DNA from 3 places in the Liquorilactobacillus satsumensis genome. Region 2 is predicted to be linked to each of the others. Evidence: predicted binding sites of a transcription regulator. Region 2 holds the regulator's gene; each other region holds the start of a gene.

Region 1 (5,033 bases), 1.1 Mb from region 2:
TCTTCATAGCCAACATAACCAGGAGGTGAACCAATTAATTTTGAAACCGAGTGTTTTTCCATATATTCACTCATATCAAAGCGGATCATTGAATCTTCTGTGCCAAAAAGTTCTTTTGCAAGTTGGCGTGCGGTCTCGGTCTTTCCTACACCAGTCGGACCAACGAATAGAAATGAACCGATTGGACGCCCTGATTTATTAAAGCCGATGCGATTACGCCGAATTGCGCGTGCCACCTTGTCAACGGCCTCATTTTGACCAATCACATGTTTTTCAAGTGAAGAAGCTAAATCTTTAAGCTGTTGCTGTTCTTTTTGTTGTAATTCACCAACAGGGATATTAGTTTTTTCTTCGATAATTTTTTCCATGTCTTTTTCGGTAATTTCAGGAGTATCTTCCGTTTCAATTTTTGAATTCTTTAATTGAGAGAATTTATTTTCCTGATCGCGATAGTAGGCAGCTTTTTCGTAGTCTTCCTTTTGTAAAGCATCCTTTTTTTGTTCCTCAGCTTTTTTGATTTTTTCTTCGATAACTTGAGGATCAACAGCTTGAATCGTCAAATTCTTACGTGAACCAGATTCATCCAATAAATCAATTGCTTTATCTGGCAAGAAGCGGTCTTGAATGTAGCGATTGGATAATTCAACAGCTGCCTTAATTGCTTGAGGAGTGTAACGAACATGATGGTAAGCCTCGTATTTTTTCTGAATCCCCTTCAAGATCGCGATTGTTTCAGCAGTAGTTGGTTCGTTGACCTGAACAGGTTGGAGTCTACGTGCAAGTGCTGCATCTTTTTCGATTGCACGGTATTCGTTCATCGTAGTAGCCCCGACTAATTGAAGTTCTCCACGTGCTAGGGCGGGCTTCAAAACGTTTCCAGCATCCATCCCGCCTTCCGCATTGCCTGCACCAACAATTTCGTGAATTTCATCAATAAAGAGAATGATGTCCTGATTTTGCTTTAATTCAGTCATTAATTGCTGCATTCGCTGCTCGAATTGTCCACGAATACCGGTTCCCTGAACTAATGAAACCACATCTAAGCGGATTACTCGTTTATTGAGTAACTTTTGCGGAACATCACCATTTACAATTTTTTGTGCTAGTCCTTCAACAACAGCTGTCTTACCCACACCAGCTTCACCAATTAGCACTGGATTATTCTTTGTTCGTCTATTAAGGATCTCAGTGACACGTGCGATCTCTTTATCACGGCCGATCACTGGATCAATTTTATTGTTCTTTGCTTCAGCAGTGAGGTCCAGGCCATATTGTGCCAATATTCCGCCACCACGATTGCCGCGGCCACCATTGCCAGCAAATTGCTGTTGATTTTCCGCTCTGTTTTGGTACTGTGGATTATTTGGTGCCTCGTTACCCATCGAACGGAAAATGTCGTTCAAGCTTCCGAATCCGAAGGGATCTTGGGTTGAATCTTGCAAGTTATTTCCTTGGGCTCTTTCTTTCATTGCGCGATAACAGCTTTGACAAAGATCGATTGATGTTTGTCTGCCATTAATACTAGTGGAAAGATGAATAGTAGCAGGATTTTGATGGCAATTTTGACATATCATCGTCGTTTCACGACCTTCCTTTTTTAGTAATCAAAGATAGTTTGACTTTCTTTGACCTTTCACGGGAAAGTATACTCAGTTTGTGCGACAAGTGCAAGCCTAATGCTCGGATATTTGTGTTTTTTTTAATATTCGGATATCATTAAGCGCAAGGAAAAGAGGGTGAATGGCATGGAAGAAGAATATCAGCGTTCTTTAGAAGATTTGGTTGCTGGCAAGCTCGATAAATTAGAAGTTACTGCAGCCGATTTTATGAAATTTCAACCAGTTTTGATGAATTTTCAACAGCGTAAAAGAATTGTCGGCATTGCTCAACGAAATGGTGTAATCACCTATCACTATGAAAATTAAGCGGGCACAACTTAATTAGATATAAGTAGAAAGGGGGTTGTCTTGGAATTTGATTCATGCTACCATTTACTCTGGTGGGGAGAGTCGCGCTATTTATTAATGAAAACGTGTTCTTAAAATATTTTCATTAGTCAAATGCGTTACAGTCCTTAAAAATACTTATAGAATGCAAAGGAGCTCGATTCAACTATGGAAAAGAAAGAATTTCACATCATCGCAGAAACAGGTATTCATGCTCGTCCAGCAACACTTTTGGTGCAAGCTGCTAGCAAATTTAACGCAGATGTAACTTTGTCTTATAATGGCAAATCAGTTAACTTGAAATCAATTATGGGTGTGATGTCATTAGGCGTAGGCCAAAATGCTGACGTTACAATTGCTGCTGACGGTGCAGATGAAGCTGACGCAGTTGCTGCAATTGCAGACACAATGAAAAAGGAAGGACTTGCTGAATAATGACGGAAAAGTTAAAGGGGATTGCAGCCAGTGATGGAATTGCTGCTGCAAAAGCATATATGCTTGTACAACCCGACTTATCATTTTCCGAAACAGCGGTTGATGACCCTGAAGCTGAAATTAAACGGTTAGGTAAAGCGGTTGACGAAGCAAAAGCTGAATTAAAGATCATCAAGGAAAAAGCAACAGCAAATCTTGGAGCTGAAGAAGCTGAGGTTTTCGAAGCGCATCTGACCATTTTGTCTGATCCAGAACTCATTGGAAACATTGAGAAAAAGATCAAAGAAGACAAGGTAAATGCTGAAAAAGCGTTAAAAGATGTTACTGATACTTTTATTGCCATGTTTGAAGGCATGACAGACAATGCATACATGCAGGAACGTGCTGGTGATATTCGCGATGTTACAAAGCGGGTTCTCAGTCATTTGTTGGGTGTTACTTTGCCTAATCCAGCTTTGATTAATGATGAAGTTGTGATTATTGCGCACGATTTAACTCCTTCAGATACAGCACAGTTGGATCGCAAATTTGTCAAGGGCTTTATTACTGATATTGGCGGCAGAACTTCTCATTCTGCAATTATGTCACGCACACTTGAAATTCCTGCGATTGTTGGTTCCGGCAATGCAACAGCAAGTATTAAAGAAGGCCAAGAGGTAATTGTTGATGGAACTGCCGGGATTGCACTTGTAGATCCATCAGCTAGCGAACTTAAAGAATATCAGCAAAAAGCAACTGCTTTTGCAAAACAAAAAGCTGAATGGAAGCAACTAAAAGATGCTAAGTCTGTTACGGCAGATGGAAAGCAATTTATTTTAGGTGCTAATATTGGAACTCCTAAAGATGTTGAGGGCGCAAATGACAACGGGGCAGAAGCTGTTGGACTTTTCCGTTCTGAATTTCTGTATATGGATTCTAGTGAACTTCCAAGTGAAGAAGACCAATTTAAAGCTTACAAACAAGCTGTCGAAGGCCTAAGCGGCAGGCAGGTTGTAGTTCGGACAATGGATATCGGTGGGGACAAAGAATTACCATATCTGCCATTGCCAGAAGAAATGAATCCATTCTTGGGTTACCGTGCGATTCGAATTAGTCTTGATAAACAAGATATTTTCAGAACGCAATTACGTGCCTTGCTACGGGCTTCACACTATGGTCAGTTGGCGATTATGTTCCCAATGATTGCGACTGTTAAAGAATTTAAGGCTGCAAAAGCAATTTATGAGGAAGAAAGAGCCAAATTAATTGCTGCTGGGACACCAGTTGCAGATCATATCGAAGTTGGGATGATGATGGAAATTCCTGCTGCAGCAATGATTGCGGATAAGTTGGCTAAATATTCCGATTTCTTCAGTATCGGAACCAATGACTTGATCCAATATTCAATGGCAGCTGATCGTGGTAATGAACATGTTTCTTACCTCTATCAACCTTACAATCCGTCAATCCTACGCTTGATTAAGAACATCATTGATGCTTCTCATGCTGAAGGCAAATGGACAGGAATGTGCGGTGAAATGGCTGGAGATCAAGTTGCAGTGCCGATTTTAACCGGTCTTGGACTTGATGAATTCTCTATGAGTGCAACGTCTATTCTGAAAACACGGAGTTTGATGAAGAAGCTTGACACAACTAAAATGAGTGAATTGGCTCAAAAAGCTGTAACAGAATGCGAAACAACTGAAGAAGTGGTCGCACTTGTTAAGGAATACACCAAATAAGCATACAATAAAATATAAATTCTAAGATAATTAAGAGGTTGCGACCAAGACATGAGTTTGGGCGTAACCTCTTTTTTTAGTGAAGATTCATTAAAAACCTAAGCTAATGTTATAAGCTAAATTAAAAAAAGATTAGGATGAATTTGTCGTATTTTTAAAGGATCAGCAGATTGGCAAAATTCCAGTTCCAACGTGAGCTTGAGCCTTTTTTCGAAGAAGAGAGTGTGGCAGCAGATTAATATTTTTGTTAAGATTTGTAATGATTAAGAGGTAACATTCTATGAATCATTGCAATAGAACGCTTGAAACAATATAATTAACAATGACTAATTAATGTTAAGGGGGATGCTCGTGAATATCGGTATTTTTACAGATACGTACTATCCACAGGTTAGTGGCGTGGCTACCTCTATTAAAACACTGCGTGAACAGCTTGAAAGTCGTGGTCATAATGTTTATATTTTTACGACGACAGATCCTAATGTTGAGCCAAGTCAGTATGAAAGAAATATTTATCGTTTTACCAGTATACCTTTTATTTCTTTCACTGATAGGCGAATAGCAGTCAGAGGTTTGTTTAGAGCATATCAGGTTGCCAAAGAACTCGAATTGGATATTGTTCACACTCAGACCGAGTTTTCGATGGGCTGGATTGGCAAGTTTGTTGCAAAGAATCTTAAAATTCCTTGTATTCATACTTACCATACGATGTATGAAGATTATTTGCATTATGTTGCAAAGGGAAAGCTGCTTAAGCCTTATCATGTTAAACAGATGTCGCGGACCTTTTGTTATCATATGAATGGTGTGGTAGCTCCGAGTGAACGCGTCTTAAACACGCTTAAACGGTATGGAATTAAGAGCCCAATCTCGATTATTCCAACAGGAGTCGATGTTGCTAAATTTGAATACCATACTAAGGATGATTTAC
Region 2 (5,033 bases):
TAACGATCTGGGCACTGTCTCAACGAGAGACTCGGTGAAATTATAATACCCGTGAAGATGCGGGTTACCCGCGACAGGACGGAAAGACCCCATGGAGCTTTACTGTAGCTTGATATTGGGTGTTTGTACAACTTGTACAGGATAGGTAGGAGCCATAGAAGTCGGGACGCTAGTTTCGACAGAGGCATTGGTGGGATACTACCCTCGTTGTATGAACACTCTAACCCGCGCCACTAAGCGTGGCGGGAGACAGTGTCAGGTGGGCAGTTTGACTGGGGCGGTCGCCTCCTAAAAGGTAACGGAGGCGCCCAAAGGTTCCCTCAGAATGGTTGGAAATCATTCGCAGAGTGTAAAGGCACAAGGGAGCTTGACTGCGAGACAGACAAGTCGAGCAGGGACGAAAGTCGGGCTTAGTGATCCGGTGGTTCCGCATGGAAGGGCCATCGCTCAACGGATAAAAGCTACCCTGGGGATAACAGGCTTATCTCCCCCAAGAGTCCACATCGACGGGGAGGTTTGGCACCTCGATGTCGGCTCATCGCATCCTGGGGCTGTAGTCGGTCCCAAGGGTTGGGCTGTTCGCCCATTAAAGCGGTACGCGAGCTGGGTTCAGAACGTCGTGAGACAGTTCGGTCCCTATCCGTCGCGGGCGTAGGAAATTTGAGAGGATCTGTCCTTAGTACGAGAGGACCGGGATGGACACACCGCTGGTGTACCAGTTGTTCCGCCAGGAGCATCGCTGGGTAGCTACGTGTGGATGAGATAAACGCTGAAAGCATCTAAGTGCGAAACTCACCTCGAGATAAGATTTCCCATTTCTTCGGAAAGTAAGACCCCTGAGAGAAGATCAGGTAGATAGGTTGGAAGTGGAAGTACAGTGATGTATGGAGCGGACCAAAACTAATCGGTCGAGGACTTAACCAAAAGAAAAAAACGGAGTTTTTGGAAGTTAACGCAAAGCAGAAGAAATATTAGCTAGTTTTGAGGGAACAAGGTTTTCTCAAAAGAGTGCGGTGATGATGGCAGGAAGGATACACCTGTTTCCATTTCGAACACAGAAGTTAAGCTTCTTAGCGCCAAGAGTAGTTGGGGGATCGCCCCCTGCGAGGGTAGGTCGTTGCCGTGCGATGTTGGAGGATTAGCTCAGTTGGGAGAGCGTCTGCCTTACAAGCAGAGGGTCACAGGTTCGAGCCCTGTATCCTCCATCGAGTCGTTAGCTCAGTCGGTAGAGCATCTGACTTTTAATCAGAGGGTCGACAGTTCGAGCCTGTCACGACTCATGCGTCAATTTTGCGGGTGTGGCGGAATTGGCAGACGCACTAGATTTAGGTTCTAGCGTTGAAAGACGTGGGGGTTCAAATCCCTTCACCCGCACCATTTATTTTTGCCGACTTAGCTCAGTTGGTAGAGCATCTGATTTGTAATCAGAGGGTCGGGCGTTCGAATCGTCTAGTCGGCACCATTTTTATGCGGAAGTAGTTCAGTGGTAGAACATCACCTTGCCATGGTGGGGGTCGCGGGTTCGAATCCCGTCTTCCGCTTGTTTATTGTTTTTTATTGCCGTTTTTTGCCGGGGTGGCGGAACTGGCAGACGCACAGGACTTAAAATCCTGCGGTAAGTGATTACCGTACCGGTTCGATTCCGGTCCTCGGCATTATAAAAATATTTTTGCACCCATAGCGCAATTGGATAGAGTGTCTGACTACGAATCAGAAGGTTGTAGGTTCGACTCCTACTGGGTGCATTTTTGTTTTATTTATCGGGAAGTAGCTCAGCTTGGTAGAGCACCTGGTTTGGGACCAGGGGGTCGCAGGTTCGAATCCTGTCTTCCCGATCATCCTCAGTTTTAAACAATCAGTTTTGTGTATTGTTTTCGGGAAGTAGCTCAGCTTGGTAGAGCACTACGTTCGGGACGTAGGGGTCGCAAGTTCGAATCTTGTTTTCCCGATATGAGTTAGATCAGTGAAACATGTTAATATAACAATTTAGAGTTAGCTCTAATTTGAGAATTGATGAAGGTCAGTTTTCAGATTAGAGCTTTTTACTTTTTAATAAGAGTAAGAGTTAGAAAGCAGCGATCAAATTCAGTTACTGCAAATTAATGATGGCAAAAGATAATTGGACATGGTAATGTGCAGATTATAAAATGAAATTAAGAAGTTAAACCAAAGATAGTTGGTGGATTTTTGCTAATAATAGAGAAGGGACTAGACTATCTTCAAAACCATGTGTGGTAAATATTTTGCAAATCCGAATTAATAACTTTGCTTTTTAGAAATTTTTTCGTATAATGAAAGTCAATATTAGTCAAATTCAAGGAGATGATTGCATGCAAGGTCAGAATATTTCAGATATTATTGAAAAATATCTGAAAAGTATCTTGGCTGATTCACGTCAAGTTGAAATCAGACGTTCTGAAATTGCTCAACTTTTTAATTGCGTACCATCTCAGATTAATTATGTAATCAACACACGTTTTACGATCCAAAATGGATATATAGTAAGAAGCAAACGCGGAGGCGGTGGTTATATCAGAATTGCAAAGGTAAATTTAGTTGAGGATTCCACTGTTTTAGATGATCTGCTTTCATTAATCGGTGACGAGATCGATCTGAATAAGGCTTTTCAAATTATTCAAAGCTTGTTTCAGGATGGTTTCTTATCACGAAGAGAAGCAAATATTATTCTAGCGTCAATTGATAGAAAAACATTAGCATTTGAGAGCCACAAACTTGAAAATGTTTTGCGAGCGCGTATCCTTGTAAATGTATTAAATCGTCTGCGTTACGATGATTAGAAAGTGAGGGCACAATTATGGATAACTTATTTACTCCCAGTGCAAGAAAGGTTTTGGTCTTAGCACAGGAACAGGCAAAGTATTTCCGGCACCAGGCAATTGGGACAGAACATCTGCTACTCGCTTTAACGCTTGAGGAAAATGGGATTGCGGCAAAAGTTTTAAAACAATTCATTGTGACAGAGACTGATGTGCGCGAAGAAATCGAACGACTTGCTGGTTATGGAACTTTGAAACGGACTAGCAAGGGTTATCTGCCGTATTCTCCGCGGGCGAAAGAGATTTTAGCGGTTGCTGGTGAAGAAGCCAAGCGAACCAACTCAATTAAAATTGGAACTGAGCATCTGTTATTGGCCCTGTTGCGAAACAACGACATCCTGTCAACTCGAATTCTTCAAGGATTAAATGTTGATACTCGCAGAATGTATCAAGCAATTGTGCATAAATTGGGTCTTAGTGAAGCACAAATGAAGAAGTATGAAAAAAAGGCGACTAAATCTGCTGGAACACCAACGTTGAATTCATTAGCACGGGATTTAACCGAGCTAGCGCGTAAAAAGAAAATTGATCCCGTGATTGGGCGCGAAAAAGAAGTTAGACGCTTAATCCAAGTTTTAAGTAGACGAACCAAGAATAATCCAGTTTTACTGGGTGAACCTGGAGTTGGAAAAACGGCGATTGCTGAAGGTTTGGCCGAATACATTGTCAAGGGTGATGTTCCAGAGTCATTGCAAAACAAGCGCGTGATGATGTTGGATATGGGCTCATTAGTTGCAGGTACAAAGTATCGTGGTGAGTTTGAAGATCGTGTTAAAAAAATTATTGATGAGATTTATGCTGATGGACATGTAGTTCTCTTCATTGATGAGTTGCATACCTTGATTGGAGCTGGTGGAGCTGAAGGTGCAATTGATGCTTCTAATATTTTAAAACCAGCATTAGCACGAGGAGAAGTTCAAGTTATTGGTGCAACAACCTTGGATGAATTTCAAAAATATATTGAAACAGATTCTGCACTTGAACGGCGGTTTGCCAAGATATTAGTTGAAGAACCTTCTACTAAGGATACAGTTGCAATTCTTAAAGGATTGCGGCCGAGTTATGAAGAACATCATCAACTCAAAATCACAGATGAAGCACTTGAGGCAGCGGTCAGTTTAAGTGTCCGTTATATTTCGGATCGTTTCCTTCCTGACAAAGCAATCGATTTGATGGATGAAGCTGCAGCTCGTGTGCGGCTTGACAATGTTGGACAATCCAAGAAGATTGCTAACAAACAGGCTGCACTCAAGGAATTGGAAGGGCAAAAGATTGTGGCCCTCAGTGCAGAACAATTTGAAGAAGCTGCGGCAATTCGTAAGAAAGAATTACGTGCGAAACAGCAACTTGACAAGCTGACGGAAGCTGCAGCTGAAAAAAAGGGACAGTATGATACAAAAGTTACTGAAGAAGATGTAGCAGCAGTCGCTTCTGAGTGGACAGGTGTACCTTTGACACAAATGAAGAAAAAAGAATCAGAACGTTTGCTTGATTTGGAGAAAGTTCTTCATAAGCGAGTGATTGGTCAAGATGAAGCTGTTTCTGCAGTTTCACGCGCAATCAGACGAGCACGAAGCGGTTTGAAAGATCCTGATAGGCCCGTGGGCTCATTTATCTTCTTAGGACCGACAGGTGTCGGGAAGACTGAGTTAGCGAAGGCTTTGGCACAAGCGATGTTTGGTTCAGATGATGCAATGATCAGAATCGACATGAGTGAGTACATGGAGAAGTACGCAACTAGTCGTTTAATTGGCTCGCCTCCTGGCTACGTGGGTTATGAAGAAGGCGGACAGCTGACTGAGAAAGTTAGACAGCATCCTTACTCCGTAGTTTTATTTGATGAAATTGAAAAAGCACATCCAGATGTTTTCAATATTCTTTTGCAAGTGTTGGATGATGGTTATCTTTCAGATTCAAAAGGCAGACAAGTTGATTTTAGAAATACGATCATTATTATGACCTCTAACTTGGGTGCAACCGCACTTAGAGATGAAAAGGAAGTTGGTTTTGCAAGCGTCTCTGTGCAAGATAACTTTAAGGAGATGTCAAAGCGAATTCGCGAGATTCTTAAAAAGACATTTAGGCCCGAATTTCTCAACCGAATTGATGAAAATGTTATCTTCCACCCACTGAAGAAAGAAGAGCTGCATCAGATTGTCAAATTGATGGCGAAAGATTTGCTCGATCGTGTGCGTG
Region 3 (5,033 bases), 300 kb from region 2:
GGCAGTTTATTTACAAGCATTTTACCCAACTTGATGATTTCAAACTTGGGTGCTGCTGTTTGTCAGACTAGTGCAGAAGTCATTTATATTTGTAATATTATGACCCAAAAAGGTGAGACTGAACATTTTACTGATGCAGATCATGTGCGGGTTTTGAATCGGCATATGGGGAAGCAGTTTATTGATACTGTCTTGGTAAACACAGAGCCCGTTCCAGCCGACTATATGGATCATCAAAAGTATGGAGAATATCTGTACCAAGTTAAACATGATTTCAAAGGGTTACGTGAGCAGGGATGCCGCGTGATTTCAAATAATTTCCTGGAACTGCGAGATCATGGTGTTTTCCATAATGGTAATCAAGTTGTGGATGAATTATTGCGGTTGACAGGCAGACCGCTATCATGGTTTGACGGTGAGTTTAATTAGGCCTAAAGGAGGGGATTCCATTGTCATATGCGAGTGATGTTAAGAAAGAACTTACGACTTTGGAAGTTCACTTTGGAAATGCTAAAGCGGAGTTAATGGCGCTAATTCGGATGAATGGCGCGGTGAGTATCATTAATCATCATTTTGTTTTGAACATCCAAACTGAAAATCCTGCGATTGCGCGCCGAATCTATCAATTGCTAAAGAAGTTTTATGATGTTGAAAGTGAATTGCTGGTTCGGCGTAAAATGAAGCTCAAGAAAAACAATCTGTATATTGTGCGACTCAAACGCGGCAGCGAAACGGTGTTAAATGATTTAAAAATTTTAGATGATTATCATTTACAACCGACACTTCAATTAGATTTACTAACTGATGATGCACAGATTCGGTCATATTTACGGGGCGCGTTTTTAGCGGCCGGCTCAGTCAATAATCCAGAGACTAGCAGGTACCATTTGGAGATCTATTCACTTTATGAAGAGCAGAATAATGCAATTTGTCAATTGATTAATCGTTATGGGTTGAACGCCCGTAAGACGGAAAGACGCAGCGGGTATATTACCTATCTTAAAGAAGCAGAAAAGATTGCTGACTTTTTGTCGCTGATTGGTGCAACAAATGCAATGCTTAAATTTGAGGACATTCGGATTGTGCGCGATATGCGCAACTCTGTGAATCGGATTGTTAATTGCGAGAATGCTAATATGAATAAGGTGGCGGATGCCGCTAATCGGCAAATTGAAAATATCAAATATCTTGATGAACGGATGGGGCTCAATAAGCTTCCGCCTAAGTTGCAAGATGTTGCGCGTACCCGGGTGACCCATCCAGAGATTAGCCTAAAGGAATTAGGTGAAATCGTTCCTGGAGGTCCGATCTCTAAGTCAGGAGTTAACCATCGCTTACGTAAGTTGAATGAATTGGCAACAAAAATGCGTGCAGGTTTAGAAGTTTCGGAATATAAATAAGGCTAGAGAGTGTGACATAAGTCGGGAAAATTTGAGTACTAACTTGAAATTACAAACATAGCGAGTACTTTGCTATGAGTAATTCGAAGTTAGACGGAGAGTTTTGACTTATGGAACACGTTTATCCGGAATAAAAGAGGGGCTGTGACAAAAGTTAACTTTTGTCACAGCCCCTTGCCTTATTTGAATTACCTGATTATAGACAATCCAAGCATTAAACCAGCTTATTTGACTTCTTTTTTATTCTTCATAATCCCATCGATTAAACCGTATGAGACAGCTTCAGAAGCCGTCATGAATTTATCACGTTCAGTATCATGATTGATGGTTTCGATATCTTGACCAGAACCATCGGATAAAATTTTGTTAATCAGTTTGCGGGTTTTTAAAATATGTTCAGCCGCAATACTGATTTCGGTTGCTTGGCCTTGCGCTCCACCTAATGGTTGATGGATCAATATTTCTGAGTTTGGTAAGGCAAAACGTTTGCCCTTTTCGCCAGCAGTCGCTAGTACACTGGCCATTGAAGCTGCCATTCCCATTACGATTGTTTGAACATCAGCTTTGACAAAATTCATTGTATCGTAAATTGCCAATCCAGCCGAAACACTGCCACCAGGAGAGTTGATGTAGATATAGATATCTTTTTCAGAATCTTGTGCATCTAAGAAAAGCAGCTGCGCAATGATTGCATTTGCCATGTCATCATTGACTTCACCGGAAAGCATAATAATCCGATCTTTTAACAAGCGTGAGTAGATATCGTAGGCACGTTCTCCGCGAGATGATTGTTCAATTACTGTAGGAACTAAATTCATGAACTGAAACCTCCTCAAATTAATTAATTGACGTTTTTAGTTTAGCATTCTAACGTCTGTATTGCTAGTTTAACCCGTTGGTCAAAAAAGGTCAAACAAAAGAACCAGTTCATAAAAATAAAAAAGGTTTGGGAGAAGGACAAGCTTACAAGCTGTAACTTTGTAAAAATTATGGGGCTACTGTAAAAGAAAAGTGAGGTAAATTAAGAAGCGTGAGCAAAAAATTGCCAACTGAACTGCATCAATGGTATAATCATTACATATTGAGCGTTATTTAATTTACAAATCAGTATTGAGTTTTTTGATCTTTCATAATTTGGGCGCAGTTTTGGAGCTGTAATGATTCTGTAGAGGTAGGGGCAGAATCTTGGAAGCTAGAATTTGACTTTGGTTCTTGTAATAAAATTTTGAATTAATTTAATGTAACTAACTTAATTAGAAGGCGTCGTACTGGTGATGTATGACGCCTTTGTCCACTATAAGGAAGTGATTTTTTGGCAAAAGTCTTAGAGAATTTAAAATTAATCATTGGAGACGAATCTGAGTTTTGTGTCTATATTGGAACTACTAACGAAGAGAGTGAAGATGCTGTCGCAACAACTGTTCAAGGCAGCGGGCATCTGGTAATTGTAAGTGAGAATAATCCAGAGAATAACACAATTCAGCATGCAGACGGCGCGGCTTTTCCGCAAAGGCCTGATATGAAGATCTCCAAGATTTCAGTGAAGGATTCTTACAGAATGGATAATGTTAAGTACGATGATATTAAGAATGATATTGTCAAAGAAAAGACGCTTTAGTGTTTACGTTGTTTCCTTCCAGTTAAGCAGACGATTCAGCTCTGCTTGGTTGGAAGGCTTTTTTATTGAAAAAAATTGTTCAAACTGAGGTTGGCAGAGCTTGAATGAAAAAGATCAATTAAGAGTTCTTTTGGCTGTAATCCGCAAAAGAGTCAGCTATGGTTATGCCTATTATTTTGGTAAAAACAGAGCGTGAATGTTATCATTAAAAAGAAAGCGTTACAAAGTCTGTTGCTAGGCCTAGAAAGGTCAAAAATAGGGCAATAAAAAAGCCTCAATCAGTATGAGGCTTTCACAAAAAATTAGTTTAATGCGCCACGTGGGAGTCGAACCCACATTACAAGAACCGGAATCTTGCGTGCGATCCATTACACTAGCGGCGCAATACTCTATCCATTTTAACTGAATTGATCCAAATATACAAGTATAAAAAGTAGGTGAATTAAATTGGCACTTGAACAAAGCTTTGGACAGGAGCAAAAACAAGTTCAAAAACTAGCAATGACGCAGAAAATGCAGCAATCCTTGCAGGTTTTACGTTTTAGCATTGAAGATCTTCATGAGTTTTTGGCCCAAAAACAGCTGGATAATCCCTTTATTGTAGTAAAGGGTGGCATGAACTACCAGGCGGGTGCGTCTGCAACTGATCTTCCAAAGGAAACTTTTTTAAAAGCACCAGAACATAAAACACAATCGCTCTTCGAATATCTCTTGGCGCAAGTCCATTTGACGATGAGAAAGACTGTCCTTCGTGGCTGGGTGGTCTTTTTGATTGACCATTTAGATACAAATGGTTATCTAACAGTTGATCTGGAAGAAATTATTCAGCAGACGCATGTTGATCGGACGACGCTGCTGGATGCTTTGACATTGCTGCAACGTCTTGATCCACCAGGTGTCGGAGCACGAGACTTGCAGGAGTGTTTGTTATTGCAAATTGAAAATGATGACAAAGCGCCTGCAATGGCAGCGGCAGTAATTACGCAGATGTTTCATGAGTTTGCAGATCATAAGTGGAATGAACTGACACACAAGTTTAAGCTTAGTTTGGGGGAAGTGCAGCAGATCGCTGATTATATCAAAACATTATCTCCAGCACCAGGCGCTGCATTTGGGGGCGACGATATTGGCTATGTCTACCCTGATTTAGTAGTCAAACGAAGTGCTGATCAGCAGACCTTAGAGTTAACGGTTACTAAGAAGACCCAACCGGTGATTATGTTTAAAGAAAAATATTATGCGCAGTTAGAAAAAATGCCTGATAAAAGTTTACAACACTTTTTGCGCCTCAAAAAAAATGAATATGCTGAAATGCTAAAGGACCTTGAACAAAGAGGCAGAACTATCGAACGGGTCGGTCAGGTTATTTTAGAATATCAGCAGGAATTTTTTATGGGAAAGACCCAAACTTTGAGGCCGCTATTGTTACGCGACGTTGCCCATCGACTTCAATTGCATGAATCAACGATCAGTCGTGCGGTTAATGGCAAATATCTTAAATGTGAACAAGGCGTGTTTGAGCTAAGATCTTTTTTCAAAAAGCCAGTTACGATGGGAAATGAGGCAAGTGATCTTTCAGCAGATGCGGTGCAGTCTCAGCTCAAAGCTTTAATAGATGCAGAAGATAAAACTAATCCTCTTTCAGATAATCATTTAAAAAACTTGTTACAGAAAAATGGTGTGGTGATTTCACGCAGAACAGTAGCAAAATACAGGGAATTGTTGGCAATTCCGTCATCAACTAAAAGAAAACGGTACGCTACCAGATAGTTTTTTTGCGACTTTTTGGGTGCCCAAATATTTCAGGGGAAGAAAAGTTCGTTCTTCTTTAGGATTTGTCCTTTTTTATAAAATATTATTCGGGAACCTCTACTTTTTAAATGAATTATTTGGAGTTAGTGCGTGTTTAAACTTAATTGGCAGTAAAAGTCCGTGACTTGCATAACCGGCCATTTGTTGCTATAATTCAAAGCGTGGTAAGGGTATGAGAACAATTTAAAAAATATTGTTGTTGT

Evidence for each region. Region 2 encodes CtsR, which represses protease genes until heat stress. Its sites were predicted from a motif close to TTGGTCAAAAAAGGTCAAANA; they were not measured.
Region 1: a site for CtsR is predicted at 1,613-1,633, ahead of AB3Y88_RS09445 (ATP-dependent Clp protease ATP-binding subunit). Genes of this name have one in related genera too.
Region 3: a site for CtsR is predicted at 2,296-2,316, ahead of clpP (ATP-dependent Clp endopeptidase proteolytic subunit ClpP). Genes of this name have one in related genera too.

Annotation. Positions count from the first base shown of each region.
Region 1 covers NZ_OZ061606.1:2,055,645-2,060,677, forward strand. Annotated here, with positions in the region: gene AB3Y88_RS09445 (ATP-dependent Clp protease ATP-binding subunit) at 1-1,574, opposite strand, end outside; gene AB3Y88_RS09450 (hypothetical protein) at 1,746-1,925, shown strand; gene AB3Y88_RS09455 (phosphocarrier protein HPr) at 2,115-2,381, shown strand; gene ptsP (phosphoenolpyruvate--protein phosphotransferase) at 2,381-4,102, shown strand; gene AB3Y88_RS09465 (glycosyltransferase family 4 protein) at 4,454-5,033, shown strand, end outside.
Region 2 covers NZ_OZ061606.1:933,358-938,390, reverse strand. Annotated here, with positions in the region: rRNA gene AB3Y88_RS04555 (23S ribosomal RNA) at 1-924, shown strand, start outside; rRNA gene rrf (5S ribosomal RNA) at 1,010-1,126, shown strand; tRNA gene AB3Y88_RS04545 (tRNA-Val) at 1,133-1,205, shown strand; tRNA gene AB3Y88_RS04540 (tRNA-Lys) at 1,208-1,280, shown strand; tRNA gene AB3Y88_RS04535 (tRNA-Leu) at 1,293-1,377, shown strand; tRNA gene AB3Y88_RS04530 (tRNA-Thr) at 1,387-1,462, shown strand; tRNA gene AB3Y88_RS04525 (tRNA-Gly) at 1,470-1,541, shown strand; tRNA gene AB3Y88_RS04520 (tRNA-Leu) at 1,570-1,655, shown strand; tRNA gene AB3Y88_RS04515 (tRNA-Arg) at 1,672-1,745, shown strand; tRNA gene AB3Y88_RS04510 (tRNA-Pro) at 1,762-1,835, shown strand; tRNA gene AB3Y88_RS04505 (tRNA-Pro) at 1,876-1,949, shown strand; gene AB3Y88_RS04500 (CtsR family transcriptional regulator) at 2,331-2,798, shown strand; gene AB3Y88_RS04495 (ATP-dependent Clp protease ATP-binding subunit) at 2,816-5,033, shown strand, end outside.
Region 3 covers NZ_OZ061606.1:628,426-633,458, reverse strand. Annotated here, with positions in the region: gene yvcK (uridine diphosphate-N-acetylglucosamine-binding protein YvcK) at 1-429, shown strand, start outside; gene whiA (DNA-binding protein WhiA) at 450-1,400, shown strand; gene clpP (ATP-dependent Clp endopeptidase proteolytic subunit ClpP) at 1,625-2,218, opposite strand; gene AB3Y88_RS02955 (hypothetical protein) at 2,713-3,018, shown strand; tRNA gene AB3Y88_RS02950 (tRNA-Arg) at 3,330-3,401, opposite strand; gene rpoN (RNA polymerase factor sigma-54) at 3,466-4,788, shown strand.